Regions from separate parts of the Pseudomonas sp. p50(2008) genome, predicted to be linked through region 1. Evidence: predicted binding sites of a transcription regulator. Region 1 holds the regulator's gene; the other holds the start of a gene.
What was found. Region 1 encodes FliA, which starts transcription of late flagellar genes. Its sites were predicted from a motif close to CTAAAGTTTNNNNNNNNNNNGCCGNTAA; they were not measured.
Positions count from the first base shown of each region.

Region 2: a site for FliA is predicted at 1,445-1,472, ahead of H7698_RS20310 (flagellar protein MotY). Genes of this name have one in related genera too.

Region 1 covers NZ_JACMYF010000001.1:880,056-892,352, reverse strand. Annotated here, with positions in the region: gene flhA (flagellar biosynthesis protein FlhA) at 1-25, shown strand, start outside; gene flhF (flagellar biosynthesis protein FlhF) at 37-1,362, shown strand; gene fleN (flagellar synthesis regulator FleN) at 1,479-2,309, shown strand; gene fliA (RNA polymerase sigma factor FliA) at 2,306-3,046, shown strand; gene H7698_RS03995 (chemotaxis response regulator CheY) at 3,212-3,583, shown strand; gene H7698_RS03990 (protein phosphatase CheZ) at 3,606-4,394, shown strand; gene H7698_RS03985 (chemotaxis protein CheA) at 4,416-6,650, shown strand; gene H7698_RS03980 (protein-glutamate methylesterase/protein-glutamine glutaminase) at 6,700-7,833, shown strand; gene H7698_RS03975 (flagellar motor protein) at 7,833-8,573, shown strand; gene motD (flagellar motor protein MotD) at 8,589-9,482, shown strand; gene H7698_RS03965 (ParA family protein) at 9,526-10,314, shown strand; gene H7698_RS03960 (CheW domain-containing protein) at 10,359-11,234, shown strand; gene H7698_RS03955 (chemotaxis protein CheW) at 11,309-11,794, shown strand; gene H7698_RS03950 (DUF2802 domain-containing protein) at 11,795-12,187, shown strand.
Region 2 covers NZ_JACMYF010000007.1:120,637-126,231, reverse strand. Annotated here, with positions in the region: gene rnt (ribonuclease T) at 1-335, opposite strand, end outside; gene pyrC (dihydroorotase) at 332-1,378, opposite strand; gene H7698_RS20310 (flagellar protein MotY) at 1,538-2,458, shown strand; gene H7698_RS20305 (argininosuccinate synthase) at 2,588-3,805, shown strand; gene H7698_RS20300 (hypothetical protein) at 3,959-4,579, opposite strand; gene H7698_RS20295 (response regulator transcription factor) at 5,055-5,595, shown strand, end outside.

The sequences.
Region 1 (12,297 bases):
TGCGACAGTAGGGCCCAACGGCTGAGGTAGTGGTTTATGCAAGTTAAGCGTTTTTTCGCCGCCGATATGCGTCAGGCCATGAAACTGGTTCGCGATGAGCTGGGCGCCGATGCGGCCATCATTGGCAACCGCCGGATCGCCGGTGGCGTAGAGCTGACGGCTGCCCTGGATTACAAACTGTCGGCGCTGGCGCCACGTGTTCCGAACATGGAACTTGAAGACGAGTTGCGCAAGACCCAATCGCGGATCGTCACCGCCCAGGCCGAACTGAGCCTGCGCAGCGAGGGCGAGAGCGAGAAAAGCACCAATCGCCAATTGTTCGCCGGCCTGCCGTTGACTGCCGCCGAACCGCTGATCGAACCGACTTATACAGAACCTCCACGACCTGCCCCGGCGCCTGCTGCGACGGGCGGCGTCGACCCGCGCGCGTTCGACTCGATGCGGTTCGAGCTCAACAGCCTGCGCGAACTGATGGAAGTACAGCTTGGGTCCTTAGCCTGGAACCAATTGCAGGGCAGCCGCCCGGCGCAGGCCAACCTGTGGCGTCGTCTGCAGCGTATCGGCCTCTCCGGCCCGTTGTCCCGTGATCTGCTGGCGATGATCACTGGCATCGACGAGCCACGTCAGGCCTGGCGCATGTTGCTGGCACACCTGGCGCGCATGATTGCCACACCGGAAATCGAGCCGCTGGAAGAGGGCGGTGTCATTGCCATGGTCGGCCCTGCCGGCATGGGTAAAACCACGACCCTGGCCAAGCTCGCCGCGCGTTACGTGCTCAAGTACGGCGCGCAAAACATCGCGCTGGTGAGCATGGACAGCTACCGTATCGGTGCCCAGGAACAGCTCAAGACCCTTGGCCGCATCCTCAATGTCCCGGTCACTCACGTCGACCCGGGTCAGTCGCTGGTGCAGGCGCTGGATCCTTTGCTGCGCAAACGCGTGGTGCTGATCGATACCGCAGGCCTTCAGGCCAGCGATCCGGCACTGCGCATGCAGCTGGAAAGTCTGGCCGGGCGTGGCATCAAATCGAAAAATTATCTGGTTCTGGCAACCACCAGCCAGAAACAGGTTCTAACCGCCGCTTATCACAGTTACAAGCGCTGCGGGCTCGCCGGCTGCATCCTGACTAAACTGGATGAAACGGCAAGTCTGGGCGAGGTGTTGAGCCTGGCCATCAGTCATGAATTGCCGGTGGCCTATCTGACCGATGGCCCGCGGATTCCGGATGATTTGCATCTGCCGCGTCGTCATCAGCTGGTCAGTCGCGCGGTCAGCGTGCAAATGCAGGAAGAACCCAGCGAAGAAGCCATGGCTGACATGTTCGCTGATATTTACCACAGCCCGACCAAGCAGGTTAGCTGAGGTATTAATGAATAGTTTTTGTACCTACATCGATGGTCTGCCATGCATTGTTCCGTTTGTGAACGCGCAGCCAGTAATGTGGCCTCCGTCTATGCAAGACAAGGTAAAGAAATAACATGGGCAGCATGCATCCCGTACAGGTTATCGCGGTGACCGGCGGCAAAGGTGGCGTCGGGAAAACTAACGTGTCAGTGAACTTGTCCCTGGCTCTAGCAGAGCTCGGCCGGCGCGTCATGCTTCTGGACGCCGACCTCGGACTGGCTAACGTCGACGTTCTACTCGGACTGACACCCAAACGTACCCTGGCCGACGTGATCGAAGGCCGCTGCGAGCTACGCGACGTTCTGTTGCAAGGCCCGGGCGGGATTCGTATCGTTCCGGCCGCGTCCGGCACACAGAGCATGGTTCATCTGACCCCGGCGCAACACGCCGGCCTGATCCAGGCCTTCAGCGATATCGGCGACAACCTCGACGTGCTCGTGATCGACACGGCGGCGGGCATCGGCGATTCGGTTGTCAGTTTCGTCCGCGCCGCTCAGGAAGTCCTCCTGGTGGTCTGCGATGAGCCGACCTCGATCACCGACGCCTACGCCCTGATCAAACTGCTCAACCGTGATTACGGCATGAACCGTTTCCGTGTCCTGGCCAACATGGCCCAGAGCCCGCAAGAAGGTCGCAACCTGTTCGCCAAGTTGACCAAGGTCACGGATCGCTTCCTCGACGTCGCCTTACAATACGTCGGTGCGGTGCCGTACGACGAAAGCGTGCGCAAGGCCGTGCAGAAGCAGCGCGCCGTGTATGAAGCATTCCCGCGCTCCAAGTGTTCGCTGGCCTTCAAGGCCATCGCGCAAAAGGTCGACACCTGGCCATTGCCTGCCAACCCGCGTGGGCATCTGGAGTTCTTCGTGGAGCGCCTCGTGCAACAAACTGCAGGACCCGTGCTATGACCGCCAGTGGCTATAACCTCTATAAAAAATCGGCCCGTGATGCGCAGTACGAGCTGATCGAGCGTTACGCGCCACTGGTAAAACGGATTGCCTACCACTTGCTGGCGCGTCTGCCGGCCAGTGTCCAGGTCGAAGACCTGATCCAGGCCGGCATGATCGGCCTGCTTGAAGTGTCGACCAAATACGACGCCAGCAAAGGCGCGAGTTTCGAGACGTACGCGGGCATACGAATCCGCGGCGCGATGCTCGATGAAGTACGCAAAGGGGACTGGGCGCCACGTTCGGTCCACCGAAATACCCGAATGGTCAGCGACGCCATTCGCTCGATTGAAGCTAAAACCGGTCGCGACGCTAAAGATCACGAAGTTGCGGCCGAACTCCAATTGAGTCTCGACGATTATTACGGGATTTTGAACGACACCCTGGGCAGCCGGTTATTCAGTTTCGACGATCTGTTGCAAGACGGCGAACACGAAGGGCTGCACGAGGATGGCGCCAGTGCTCATCTCGAACCGTCGCGCGATCTGGAAGATGAACGCTTCCAGGCAGCGCTGGCGGACGCGATTGCCAATTTGCCGGAGCGTGAGCGACTGGTGTTGGCGCTGTACTACGACGAAGAGCTCAACCTCAAGGAAATCGGTGAGGTCCTGGGGGTTAGCGAATCGCGGGTCAGCCAGTTACACAGCCAGTGCGCGGCCCGTTTGCGGGGGCGTTTGGGGGAGTGGCGAGCGCGCTGAAGGCAGTGTGGGGACACTGCGAACGAGGCTGGTGGGTTCTGTACGCACCGGTCTCGATCTGCTGTGCTCCAGACAGTCATCGAATGCTTTGCCGGATTGAATGAAATGGCGTGTCCAGGTGCTGGACGCGTTTAAGACTGCTTGGAGGTCGAATTGGACAAGAACATGAAAATCCTCATCGTTGATGACTTCTCAACGATGCGGCGGATCATAAAAAACCTGTTGCGTGACCTTGGGTTCACCAACACGGTCGAGGCTGACGATGGCACCACTGCCATTCCGGTCCTCAACAGCGGCAGCATCGACTTTCTGGTAACGGACTGGAACATGCCGGGCATGACCGGTATCGATCTGCTGCGCCACGTGCGCGCCGATGAAAGGCTCAAGCATCTTCCGGTGCTGATGGTTACCGCTGAAGCCAAGCGCGAGCAGATCATCGAAGCAGCCCAGGCCGGTGTAAACGGCTATGTGGTCAAGCCCTTCACGGCCCAGGCGTTAAAAGAAAAAATCGAAAAGATTTTCGAACGCATTGGTTGAGCAACTGCGCCACGGGGGAGCTATGGAGCAAAATGAAATTTCACAGGGCGATTTCGAATCGACCCTGAAAAAACATGCGGTCGAATTGGTCGAAAGCCTTGAAAAAGGCAAGTTCGGCGACGCAGTACAACTGATCCATGAGCTCAACCAGACCCGTGATCGCGGCCTGTACCAGGAAGTGGGCAAGCTCACTCGCGAGTTGCATAGCGCGATCGTCAATTTCCAGATTGACCCGAACATGCCACAGGCCGAGGAAGTCTCGCAGATCACGGACGCGACCGAACGTCTGGGGTATGTGGTCAAGCTGACCGAAGCGGCGGCCAACCGCACAATGGATCTCGTTGAAAACGCCACGCCGCTGGTCACCAGCCTGGGCAATGAAGCCGAGGCGCTGAGCGCGGATTGGGGAAGGTTCATGCGCCGTGAAGTCGGTGCCGAGGAGTTCCGCGAACTCGCCCGGCGCGTAGACGGTTTTCTCACACGCAGCAGCGAAGACAACCGCGTCGTAACGAGCAACCTCAACGATATTCTGCTCGCTCAGGATTACCAGGACCTCACCGGTCAGGTCATCAAGCGCGTGACTCAATTGGTCACCGAAGTTGAAAGCAACCTGCTCAAGCTCGTGCTGATGGCCAGTCAGGTGGACCGCTTTGCGGGCATCGAACATGACCGTCAAGCGATGCTGGCTGAAAAAGATCCACAAAAACATCTCTCTCAGGGTGAAGGTCCGCAGATTCATGCCGATAAAAGAGAAGACGTTGTGTCCGGTCAGGACGATGTGGACGATTTGCTATCCAGCCTTGGATTTTAGACCTGTAGGAGCACCCCATTAATGAGCTTCGGCGCCGATGAAGAGATCCTTCAGGATTTCCTGGTTGAGGCCGGCGAGATTCTAGAGCTACTGTCCGAACAGCTGGTCGAGCTTGAAAGTCGACCGGATGATGCGGACTTGCTCAATGCAATTTTTCGCGGTTTTCACACTGTAAAAGGGGGCGCCGGCTTCCTCCAGCTCAACGAGTTGGTGGAGTGCTGTCACATCGCCGAGAACGTCTTCGACATCCTGCGCAAGGGTGAACGTCGCGTCGACTCGGAATTGATGGACGTGGTTCTCGAAGCACTGGACGCGGTGAACGGCATGTTCACTGAAGTCCGCGAGCGCAGCCCGATCACGGCTGCCACGCCTGAACTGCTGGCGGCACTGGCCCGTCTGGCTGAACCGCAGTCGTCCGACGAAGCGGTGCCGGTTGTCGACGTGGCACCGGTTGCTGAAAGCGATTCAGGTGACATTACCGACAACGAATTCGAACAGCTGCTGGACTCCCTGAATGCCGTCAAGGCGCAGGCCGAGGCCGCGCCTGTTGTTCCGGCACCTGTCAGCAACGCTGGCGCGACCAGCGATGAAATCACCGATGCCGAGTTCGAGTCATTGCTCGATCAGTTGCACGGTAAAGGCCAGTTCGCCGTCGATGCCGTGGTTCCACCAGCGGCTCCCCCTGCGCCCGCGGCTCCTAAAGCGGCAGGCGATAGTTCCGATATCACCGACGAAGAATTTGAAGCACTGCTGGACCAGCTCCACGGCAAGGGCAACTTTGCGGTCGAAGCGCTGGAGTCGGCGATTGCTTCGGCGCCTGTGCCGGCCGCTCCGTCTGCCGCCGCAGTGGGCAGTGATCTGATCTCCGATCACGAGTTCGAAGCGCTGCTCGACGAATTGCACGGCAAAGGCAAGTTCACTGAAGTCGGTACCGCTACCGGCGCCAGTGCATCGGTCGCCACGCCGGTCGCCAAGGCTGCAGCCCCCAAGCCGGTTGCCAAAGCTCCCGAGCCAAAAGCCGAAGTCGCGAAGGCCGCTCCTGCTCGAGCTCAAGCTGCTCCGCCGGCGGATAAGCCCGCCAGCGAAGCCGAGACCACCGTGCGGGTCGATACCGCGCGTCTCGATGAAATCATGAACATGGTTGGCGAACTGGTACTGGTGCGTAACCGCCTGGTCCGACTCGGCGCCAACAGCGCCGATGAGGCCATGTCCAAGGCGGTGTCGAACCTCGATGTGGTCACCGCTGACCTGCAAACCGCGGTCATGAAGACCCGGATGCAACCGATCAAGAAAGTCTTCGGGCGTTTCCCGCGCCTGGTTCGCGACCTGGCTCGCCAGCTCAAGAAAGAGATCAACCTGGAACTGGTTGGCGAAGAAACCGACCTCGACAAGAACCTCGTCGAGGCCCTGGCCGATCCGCTGGTCCACTTGGTGCGCAACGCCGTCGACCACGGTATCGAATCGCCGGAAGAACGCGAAGCATCGGGCAAGTCCCGGGGCGGCAAAGTGATCCTGGCGGCGGAGCAGGAAGGCGACCATATCCTGCTGTCGATCTCCGATGACGGCAAAGGCATGGACCCTAATGTCCTGCGTTCCATCGCGGTAAAGCGCGGTGTGATGGACAAGGATGCGGCCGATCGCCTGAGCGACACCGAGTGCTACAACCTGATTTTCGCGCCGGGATTCTCGACCAAAACCGAGATCTCCGACGTGTCGGGCCGTGGCGTGGGAATGGACGTGGTGAAAACCAAGATTTCCCAGCTCAACGGTTCGATCAACATCTACTCGGCCAAGGGCCAGGGTTCGAAGATTGTCATCAAGGTCCCATTGACCCTGGCGATCATGCCGACGCTGATGGTCATGTTGGGCAATCAGGCGTTCGCCTTCCCGTTGGTGAACGTCAACGAGATCTTCCATCTCGACCTGTCGCGCACCAACGTGGTCGACGGTCAGGAGGTGGTGATCGTGCGCGACAAGGCACTGCCACTGTTCTACCTCAAGCGCTGGCTGGTCGCTTCCGCCGCTCATGAAGAGCAGCGCGAGGGCCACGTGGTGATCCTCTCGGTAGGTACACAGCGAATCGGCTTCGTCGTCGATCAGCTGGTGGGCCAGGAAGAAGTGGTCATCAAGCCATTGGGCAAAATGCTCCAGGGAACCCCGGGCATGTCGGGCGCCACCATCACTGGTGACGGTCGCATTGCGCTGATTCTCGATGTCCCGAGCATGCTCAAGCGTTACGCCACACGGCGTATTTGATTCTGGTGGAGCGGGGCGACTGAGCCTCGCTCCGTCTAACGGAGTGTTTATGGCAGTCAAAGTCCTGGTGGTGGATGATTCGGGTTTTTTCCGCCGCCGCGTCTCGGAAATTCTTTCAGCGGATCCGAACATCCAGGTCGTCGGTACGGCGACCAACGGAAAAGAGGCGATCGACCAGGCGCTGGCCCTCAAGCCAGACGTGATCACCATGGACTACGAGATGCCAATGATGGACGGCATCACGGCAGTGCGGCACATCATGCAACGCTGCCCGACGCCGGTGTTGATGTTCTCCTCGCTGACGCACGAAGGCGCCCGGGTCACCCTGGATGCACTCGACGCTGGCGCGGTGGATTTCCTGCCGAAAAACTTCGAGGACATCTCGCGTAATCCGGACAAGGTCAAGCAACTGCTGTGCGAGAAGATCCATACCATCTCGCGCAGTAATCGCCGTGCCGCCACCTACAGCGCGCCAGCCCCCGTCGTCGCTCCCGTTGCGCCAACTGCGCCTTCGAGCGTGGGTAGTTACGGCAGCAGTGCGCCTGCACGTCCGGCACCGATTCCAATTCGTACTCCCGCACCGGCATCGTCTGCGCCGTCGTCGCCCGCACCCAAACGCAAAGCCTACAAACTGGTCGCCATCGGCACGTCCACTGGCGGGCCGGTGGCCTTGCAGCGCGTCTTGACCCAATTGCCGGCCAGCTTCCCGGCACCCATCGTGTTGATTCAGCACATGCCCGCCGCGTTCACCAAGGCGTTCGCCGAGCGTCTGGACAAGCTTTGCCGCATCACCGTCAAGGAAGCAGAGGATGGCGACATCCTGCGTCCGGGCCTGGCGTTGTTGGCACCGGGCGGCAAGCAGATGATGATCGACGGCCGTGGCGCGGTGAAAATCCTCCCGGGTGACGAGCGTCTGAACTACAAGCCCTGTGTGGACATCACCTTCGGTTCTGCGGCCAAGTCCTACGGTGACAAAGTTCTGGCGGTGGTACTGACCGGCATGGGCGCCGATGGCCGTGAAGGGGCGCGCTTGCTTAAACAGGGTGGTAGCTCGATCTGGGCTCAGGATGAAGCCAGTTGCGTGATCTACGGCATGCCGATGGCCATCGTCAAAGCTGAACTCGCCGACGCGGTGTATGGCCTGGACGAAATTGGCAAGCACCTGGTCGAGGCGTGCATCTGATGGACGTTCTAAGCCTCATCGGGATCATCATGGCGTTCGTTGCCATCATTGGCGGCAACTACCTTGAAGGCGGCCACCTCGGCGCGCTGGCTAACGGCCCGGCGGCGTTGATCGTCATCGGCGGCACCGTCGGTGCGGCGCTGTTGCAGTCGCCGATGAGTGCCTTCAAGCGTGCCATGCAGATTCTGGTCTGGATTCTTTTTCCGCCTCGCGTGGACCTGGCCGGCGGCGTTGATCGCGTCGTCAACTGGAGCCTGACCGCTCGCAAGGAAGGCTTGCTCGGACTGGAAGGGGTGGCCGATGCCGAGCCGGACAATTATTCGCGCAAGGGCCTGCAACTGCTGGTGGATGGGGCCGAACCGGAAGCCATTCGCAGCATCCTGGAAGTGGATTTCTACACCCAGGAAAGCCGAGATATAGAAGCCGCCAAGGTCTTCGAAAGCATGGGTGGCTACGCGCCGACCATCGGCATTATCGGCGCCGTCATGGGCCTGATCCACGTCATGGGCAACCTGGCCGATCCGTCGCAACTGGGCAGCGGCATTGCCGTCGCCTTCGTCGCCACCATTTACGGCGTGGCCAGTGCCAACCTGGTGTTGCTGCCGATCGCTGCGAAACTCAAGGCCATCGCCTTAAGACAGTCGCGTTATCGCGAAATGTTGCTTGAAGGCATTCTGTCGATCGCCGAAGGTGAAAACCCTCGCTCTATCGAGTTGAAGCTTCAGGGCTTCATGGATTGATGGGAGACATGGACGATGGCTCGTCGCCGACAACCTGAAGAACACGTAAACCATGAACGCTGGCTCGTTTCCTACGCCGACTTCATTACGTTGCTGTTCGCGTTCTTCGTGGTCATGTACTCGATCTCTTCAATTAACGAAGGCAAGTACAAGGTGATTTCCGAGGCGTTGATCGGCGTCTTCAACGATGCCGACCGGTCCCTGAAACCCATCCCTATCGGCGATGAACGGCCCAGGTCAGTGACCCCGGCCAAGCCGCTGGTCAAGGACAGCGAGCAGGTCGACGCCGGTATCGCTCAAGCCGCCAACGATCCGCTGAAAAGCATCGCCGATGACATCAGTGCGGCGTTCGGCGATCTGATCAGCTCCAATCAGATGACCGTGCGTGGCAACGAGTTGTGGATCGAGATCGAACTCAACTCCAGCCTGTTGTTTGGCAGCGGCGACGCCATGCCCAGCGACGTGGCCTTCAGCATCATCGACAAGGTCGGGGTGATCCTGAAGCCGTTCGATAACCCGATTCATGTTGAAGGTTTTACCGACGATCAACCGATCCGTACCGCGCAATACCCGACCAATTGGGAGCTGTCTTCCGCTCGGTCGGCGAGCATTGTGCGCATGCTGGCGATGCAGGGCGTGAACCCGGGTCGCCTGGCCTCGGTGGGTTATGGCGAATTCCAGCCGGTGGCCAACAACGCTACGGCAGAGGGGCGTGCGCGCAACCGTCGCGTGGTCTTGGTGGTTTCACGAAATCTTGATGTACGTCGCAGCCTCACCAGCACCGGAACCGCCAATGCACAGCCGGATGCCGCATTGAAGCGGGCTGGCACACAAACTGCACCTGCACCGGTCAAGCCGCCGGGACGAGAGAGCGCCGTCAATTCTCCGTCACCCGCATTAATACGCTGAGCTATTTCTCGGTCGGCATTTTCGGCCGGGAGGAACAATCTGAATGAGAGTCTGGGCAGTCGCCAATCAAAAGGGTGGTGTTGGTAAAACCACTTCCTCCATTGCTTTAGCCGGGTTGCTGGCCGAGGCAGGCAAGCGCGTGGTCGTGGTCGATCTCGATCCCCACGGCTCTATGACCAGCTATTTCGGCTACGACCCCGACAGCCTGGAACACAGCTGCTACGACCTGTTCCTGCACAAGGGCAGCGTTCCGGCGGGGTTGCCTGGGCAACTGCTGTTACCGACCAGCCATGAGAGCATTTCGCTGTTGCCCTCAAGCACCGCACTGGCAACCCTTGAGCGTCAGTCGCCGGGGCAGAGTGGTTTGGGCCTGGTGATCGCCAAGAGTCTGGCGCAGCTGTGGCAGGACTTTGATTACGCCGTGATCGACAGCCCGCCGCTGCTGGGTGTGCTGATGGTCAATGCCCTTGCTGCCAGCCAGCAATTGGTGATTCCTGTGCAGACCGAGCATCTGGCCGTCAAAGGCCTTGAACGCATGGTCAACACCCTGGCGATGATCAACCGTTCACGCAAACAACCGCTGCCTTTCAGTATCGTGCCGACCTTGTTCGACCGCCGTACCCAGGCGTCCCTTGGCACACTGCGAGTGCTGCGCGACATGTACCCGGAAGAAATCTGGCAAGGCTATATCCCGGTCGATACACGTTTGCGCGACGCCAGCCGTGCCGGTCTGACGCCTTCACAGTTCGACGGCAAGAGCCGCGGTGTTCTCGCGTACCGCTCGTTGCTCAAACACCTGTTGGCGCAGCAACTTGTACCGGCGGTGGCCTGAATGAACCCAATCCCTGTAGGAGCTGCCGCAGTGGGGGTGTGTCAGTGAATCGGCCGGTCAAGCTCACGTCGCGCCCGCAAATGGCATTGCAGTCCTATCTGGACAGCTTGCTGCAGGATGCGACCGAAGAGTTGCCTGCGCAGGTCGAAGCGCTCGCCGACGTCATCGAGGTTGTCGAAGCTGTCGAGGTTGAAGCTGCGCTGGATGAGTTCCAGGCCGCCGTGCTCGAAGAACAGGCCCGCGATGCGCAGCCATCCACTGCCGTTTCCGAACCAGAGGTAAAAAAAGCGCCGGTGATGGTCGTCGAAGCACTGGCTCCGGTTCTGGCACCCGTATCGACCATCGCCCCGCTTCTACAAACCCTGGTGCCACCGGTCGTCGAGGTCCACCTGCCGCCCGGCACTACGCCACCACCTGTGGCATCCGACGGTCGCCCATCCTGGGCTGCCGAGCCATTCGAATGCCTGTTGTTCGATGTCGCCGGATTGACACTGGCCGTGCCGCTGGTGTGCCTGGGTTCGATCTACTCGCTGGAAGGTCACGAACTGACACCGCTGTTCGGTCAGCCAGAGTGGTTCCTCGGCATATTGCCGAGCCAGGCCGGCAATCTGAAAGTCCTCGATACCGCGCGTTGGGTGATGCCCGACCGCTATCGCGACGATTTCCGCCAGGGCTTGCAGTACGTGATTTCGGTTCAGGGGTACGAATGGGGACTGGCCGTGCATCAGGTCAGTCGCTCGTTGCGCCTGGACCCGAATGAAATCAAATGGCGCAGCAACCGGGGCCAGCGCCCCTGGCTGGCCGGAACAGTGATTGAACACATGTGTGCGTTGCTCGATGTCTCCGAACTGGCCGAACTGATCGCCAGCGGTGGAGCCAAGCACATGGGCGGGAAAAAGCCCGCTCACAAACCGACATAACAAACAGGTGACGGTCCATCAAGGGCCGCTGCACGGAACACACACCGCCAGGGCGGTTTTTTGAGGGTCAGGGTATGAATGACAAGGCAACAGCTGCAAAGGGTTCCGAAGATCCGATCCTGCAATGGGTAACCTTCAAGCTGGACAATGAAACCTACGGCATCAACGTGATGCGCGTTCAGGAAGTCCTGCGCTACACCGAAATCGCCCCGGTACCGGGTGCCCCAAGCTACGTGCTCGGCATCATCAACCTGCGCGGCAACGTGGTCACCGTGATCGACACCCGTCAGCGCTTCGGCCTGATGAACGCCGAGATCAGCGACAACACCCGTATCGTTATCATTGAAGCCGACAAGCAAGTCGTCGGGATCATGGTCGATAGCGTGGCCGAAGTGGTGTACCTGCGTCAGTCGGAAATCGAAACCGCGCCGAACGTTGGTAATGAAGAGTCCGCCAAGTTCATTCAAGGCGTGTGCAACAAGAACAACGAACTGCTGATCCTGGTCGAGCTCGACAAGATGATGAGCGAAGAAGAATGGTCGGACCTGGAGAACATCTGATTGATTCTTGAGGTAGCGGTCATTGTCCTGTTCCTTTTCTGGGCAGGCACGCTGGCAATGTTCCTGGCCTACATTCGCGCGCAAAAGCAACTCGCCGCGCAACAGGTGCAAGGCGATGCGCTGCGCGATCAGCGCATCAAGGACCTGATCCGGCGTGTTGAGAATTACCAGGACGGTAACGTGCGCATGGGCCAGGAACTGCAGGAATTGCGTGCGGTGGTCGGGCCCTTGCCGGACAAGCTTGCTTCACTCGAACAGCGCGACCCCTCGAGCCTCTCATTTGCCCAGGCAGCTCGCCTGGTGGGAATGGGGGCCAGCGTCGATGAACTGACCCAATCCTGCGGCTTGACCCAGGCTGAGGCGGAATTGATGAGCAAGTTGCACAAGAACTGAAAGATCAAAAGATCAAAAGATCGCAGCCTCCTTTCACTCGACAGCTCCTGCATTGAAGATGGCGTACACCTTGTAGGAGCTGTCGAGTGAAACGAGGCTGCGATCTTTTT
Region 2 (5,595 bases), on a different contig from region 1:
ATATCGGTCAGTGCAGCTTCTTCGCTGACAGCCATGCGCAGCGGATGATCGAGTTTGATCCCGGTAAATTCCAGCGCCGCCGCTTCAATGTTCGCGCCTTCAAAAGGCTCTACACGGAAGAAGTAGGTGTGGTCGGGATAAACAAAGCCCTTTTCGTCCATGCCGATGGTTGTTGCAGCGATTTCCAGCAAGGCGTCAGTGGCAGAGTTGAAACCACCGGTTTCAACGTCGACAACAACTGGCAGGTATCCACGGAAGCGAGCAGCCATTGGGTGGCGCGAACCACCTCCGCCACCTTGACCGTCCTGTTCGTCGTCGAAATGGTCTTCACTCACGCGTGTTCCTCCAGCAGGCGCCAGCGCAGTTTTTCACCGGCGCGCAGCGGGATAACGGTCAGCTCGCCAAATGGCAGGCTGGTAGGGGCGGTCCATTCATCACGGACCAGGGTAATGCGATCGGTATTGACCGGCAGGCCGTAGAAGCGCGGGCCGTTCAGACTGGCAAAGGCTTCGAGCTTGTCCAGTGCGTTGCGTTGCTCGAACGCTTCGGCGTACATCTCGATCGCTGCATAAGCGGTGTAGCAACCTGCACAGCCGCAAGCGGCTTCTTTCGCGTGCTGGGCATGCGGCGCCGAATCAGTGCCGAGGAAGAACTTTTCGCTGCCGCTGGTGGCGGCGTCGAGCAGGGCTTCCTGGTGGGTATTGCGCTTGAGAATCGGCAGGCAGTAGAAGTGCGGGCGAATCCCGCCAACCAGCATGTGGTTGCGGTTGTACAGCAAGTGATGAACAGTGATGGTCGCGCCGACGTTGGCCGAGGCCTCGTTGACGAACTGCACGGCGTCCGCGGTAGTGATGTGTTCAAACACTACCTTGAGCGTCGGGAAGCGCTCGACCACACGACGCATGTGCTCGTCGATGAAGATCTTCTCGCGGTCAAAGACGTCGACGTCACCGCGGGTGACTTCACCGTGAATCAGCAAGGGCATCCCGACTTCGGCCATGGCCTCTATCGCAGGGAAAATCTTGTCGATGCTGGTGACGCCAGAGTCCGAGTTGGTGGTCGCGCCGGCCGGGTACAGCTTGGCGGCGTGAACAAATCCGCTGGCCTTGGCCTCGCGAATTTCTTCGGGCTGGGTGCGGTCGGTCAGGTAGAGAACCATCAGCGGTTCGAAACGGCTACCGGCCGGACGTGCGGCCAGAATTCGCTGGCGATAGCCATCGGCTTCAGCAGCGTTGCGTACCGGAGGAACCAGGTTGGGCATGATGATGGCGCGACCAAAGGTGCGCGCGACATCCGCGACGGTATTGGTCAACACGGCACCATCGCGAAGATGAATATGCCAGTCGTCGGGACGCAGCAGGGTCAGGCGGTCGGACATGAGGGGATTCCAGGCGGGTCAAACTGAGGGGAATGCTACCGGAAAAGACTCTTCCAGGCACTCGCTATCAAGTTTTGCCGCAAGCTTCCGATATCCAACAGGTATGCCGTAAACAAGTCTGTGTCGGTCTTTTTGTTGTAGAAGCCAGTGGAGCCTCCCGTGCGCCAGCGTTATTTAGCCTTGCTCAGTGTGTTTGCCAGCGTTCCTGCCATGGCGCTCACTTTCCAGACGCGCCTGGAGAGCATCGAGTGGACGGTCGAAGGGGACAAGTTCGAATGTCGTCTGACTCAACCGATTACCGACTTCGGCGCTGGTGGATTCGTCCGCCGTGCTGGAGAACAGGCGACTTTTCGTCTGACGGCCTTCAACGCCATGATTGGCGGCGGTTCGGCGACCTTGCTGGCTGCCGCCGCGCCCTGGCAGCCGGGCCGTGGCGATATCAACCTGGGGTCTGTGCGCATCGGGAGTGGCAACGTTCTGTTTGACACTTCGCAGGTACAGGCCGGGCGTTTGATCAGCGGCTTGCTGGACGGCCGAAGCCCGGTGATCCGGCATTCATCAGGCGATGGCCGGGTATCGGAAGTGCGACTGCTGCCGGTCAGGTTCAGCCAGGCGTTCAATGAATACCAGAGCTGTGTGGCCAAGCTGCTGCCGAAGAATTTTGAACAGATCCGGCAGTCCCAGATAGGTTTTTCCGGCGAAGGCCTGGACCTGGACGCGCGAGCCAAGGCCCAGTTGCAGGTGATGCTGGAGTTCATGAAGGCTGATCCGACGGTCAATCACATCGAACTGGACGGTCACTCCGACAACAGTGGCAATCGCCTCACCAACCGTGACCTCTCGCGACGTCGTGCCCTGGCGGTCATGGAGTTCTTCAAGGCCAATGGCGTTCAGGAATCGCAGATCACGATGCGCTTTCATGGCGAACGTTATCCTGTGGCCCCTAACAACAGTGCCGCTAACCGCGCGAAGAATCGCCGGGTTGCCGTGCGCCTCGAAAGGGTGGTGCCCACGGAGAAGGCCACGCCGCAAGTCGCTCCCCAAATCACTGCACCCGGCAGTACGTCTGCAACATCCTGACTTGCCGGTCATCGTCGCGCTCTCGACAGAATCTGTCGCTTCGTCGTCATAAGCTGTCGCGCCTCTGTAAATTATTGCGCATGACCGGTAGACTCGACGGCTTTCCGTAGAACCCCGTGGAGTGATGGCATGGCGGACGTAAACAAGGTCGTTCTGGCGTATTCCGGCGGCCTGGACACTTCGGTGATCCTCAAGTGGCTGCAGGATACTTATAACTGTGAAGTGGTGACGTTCACCGCTGACCTGGGTCAGGGCGAAGAGGTCGAACCTGCACGCGCCAAGGCTCAGGCCATGGGCGTCAAAGAGATCTACATCGACGATTTACGCGAAGAGTTCGTGCGTGATTTCGTTTTCCCGATGTTCCGCGCCAACACCGTTTACGAAGGCGAGTACCTGTTGGGTACTTCCATCGCTCGTCCGTTGATTGCCAAACGCCTGATCGAAATCGCCAACGAAACCGGCGCTGACGCTATCTCCCATGGTGCTACCGGCAAGGGTAACGACCAGGTTCGTTTCGAACTGGGCGCTTACGCCTTGAAACCAGGTGTGAAAGTGATTGCCCCTTGGCGTGAGTGGGACCTGCTGTCCCGCGAGAAGCTGATGGATTATGCCGAGAAGCACAATATTCCGATCGAGCGTCACGGCAAGAAGAAATCCCCGTACTCGATGGACGCCAACCTGCTGCACATCTCCTATGAAGGCGGCGTGCTGGAAGACACCTGGACCGAGCACGAAGAAGACATGTGGAAGTGGACCGTCTCCCCGGAGAAGGCTCCTGACAAGGCTCAGTATCTGGAACTGACCTACCGCAATGGCGACATCGTTGCACTGGACGGCGTCGAGATGACCCCGGCCACCGTTCTGGCAACCCTGAACAAAATCGGTGGCGAGCACGGTATCGGCCGTCTGGATATCGTGGAAAACCGTTACGTGGGCATGAAGTCCCGTGGCTGCTACGAAACCCCGGGCGGCACCATCATGCTGCGCGCTCACCGTGCGATCGAATCGATCACGCTGGACCGTGAAGTGGCTCACCTCAAAGACGAGCTGATGCCAAAGTACGCGAGCCTGATCTACACCGGTTACTGGTGGAGCCCGGAGCGCCTGATGCTGCAACAGATGATCGATGCCTCCCAGGCACACGTGAACGGTGTTGTGCGTCTGAAGCTGTACAAAGGTAATGTGATCGTTACAGGTCGCAAGTCCGACGAATCGTTGTTCGATGCCAACATTGCGACCTTCGAAGAAGACGGCGGTGCCTACAACCAGGCGGACGCGGCGGGCTTTATCAAGCTCAATGCGTTGCGCATGCGCATTGCCGCGAACAAAGGCCGGAAGCTTTTCTGAGCCCTTTGAGCGTTCACCCCGCGCAGTGATGTGTGGCCTTGTCATCGACAAGGCCACACAGTCGAAAAAAGAAATGTTCCATTTGAATGCGCTGCGTTTTCTCGTGCGCTTTCCAATTCCTTCCCGTTTTATCTCTCTGGTTGTGTCTCAAGGCTATTGGTTGCCATGAGCCAAGGGACAGTTTTGTTCCATGATCGTCAGGTCATTTGAGCTCAAATTGAAAGAAGCGCAGAACGTGCTGCTTTTTTTTACGTGCTTGAAATTATCGAGCGCACTCGCTTTCAGCAAAACCTCCGAATCCGCACACGTGATGAATACGATTGCACGGGCTGGTTTTCCCGGTTCGTCCTGAATGTTCTCCACTGAAGCGTTGATGACAGCTTTTTTACTGACCCCCCGCACGTCGACGATATAGAGATCCTTGAGACGCTTGGGAAAACGAATGTAATGCTCCATCGGTTGGGGTATGTGCAAACCTGCCTCGCTTGGCGCTTTGGCTTCGCGCGTCTGCGAGCGCTCGTTGCCCATGACTTTCAGGAAATGTTTGCTCTTTTCAAAGTCGGCAGGCGCATAGAGTGAGCGGTAGTTGAAATTTAGCGTGGCGAAGAAAAGCAGCAGTAAATAAAAAGGGAAACTGATTAGAAACCAGACATAAATCTCTCGTTCCGAATCGTCGAGAAAGGGCAGAGAGATAGCCGCTGATGTTTCAGACAGTGTTGCGAATATGGCGATAACTGTCATGGGGTTGGTTATTCGCTGTTTGAGTTTGTCCATAATTTTTTCTCATTTGTTTTATCTTTTTCTCGATGGGTTAATGGTTTTTTAGAACGGTGCAGTGAATCAACTGGCGCTTTGATTTTAGAATGGATTAGTTTTTTTATAGTAGTTGGGTGGTGTCGAATGGGGTGATTTGCGGGGTGCGGTAATTTTAGTATGAGATATGATTATCCAGGAACTCCGGCTTCTTTATCGTAATCTATTGTGAGGTCAATATTGCATTGGCAGCTCACGTTTTTGTTAGCATGTTTGTTGTTGTGAATAGATACAAAAACTATAAAAAAACGAAATATTAGGAGACTATTTATACTTCAGAGGGGCTGTTCAGAAGGTTTTTTTGTAGGATAAATCTTTAAAATTTGTAGGAAGCGTCTCTCGGTGCAGGCGAGCGGGGGGCATGCCATGCCATGGGCGAAACGACTAGGCTATTGTGCTGGTTCTAAAAATTCGAACAGCGAAATTGGACTTGCCCATGAATAAAGTGCTGATCGTGGATGATCACCCCGTCATTCGTCTTGCGGTACGTATGCTGATGGAGCGTCATGGCTACGAGGTCGTTGCCGAAACCGATAATGGCGTGGATGCATTGCAGCTGGCTCGTGACCATATGCCGGATATTGTCATTCTGGATATCCATATACCAAAGTTGGACGGACTTGAAGTTATTGCGCGCCTGGTATCGACAGCAATGCCGATTAAAGTCCTGATTTTAACGTCGCAGGCTCCGGGGCATTTTTCAATGCGTTGCATGCAGTCTGGCGCCGCAGGATATGTTTGCAAACAGCAGGATCTTACTGAGCTGCTTAGTGCAATAAAGGCCGTATTGTCAGGTTACAGCTACTTTCCAAACCAGGCCTTGCACACCGTGCGTTCCAGTTTGGGAAATGCCAGTGAAGCGGACATGGTGGATCGCTTGTCCGGACGAGAAATGATGGTATTGCAACAGTTGGCTCGAGGTAAAACCAACAAGGAGATTGCCGATGGAATGTTTCTCAGCAATAAAACGGTCAGCA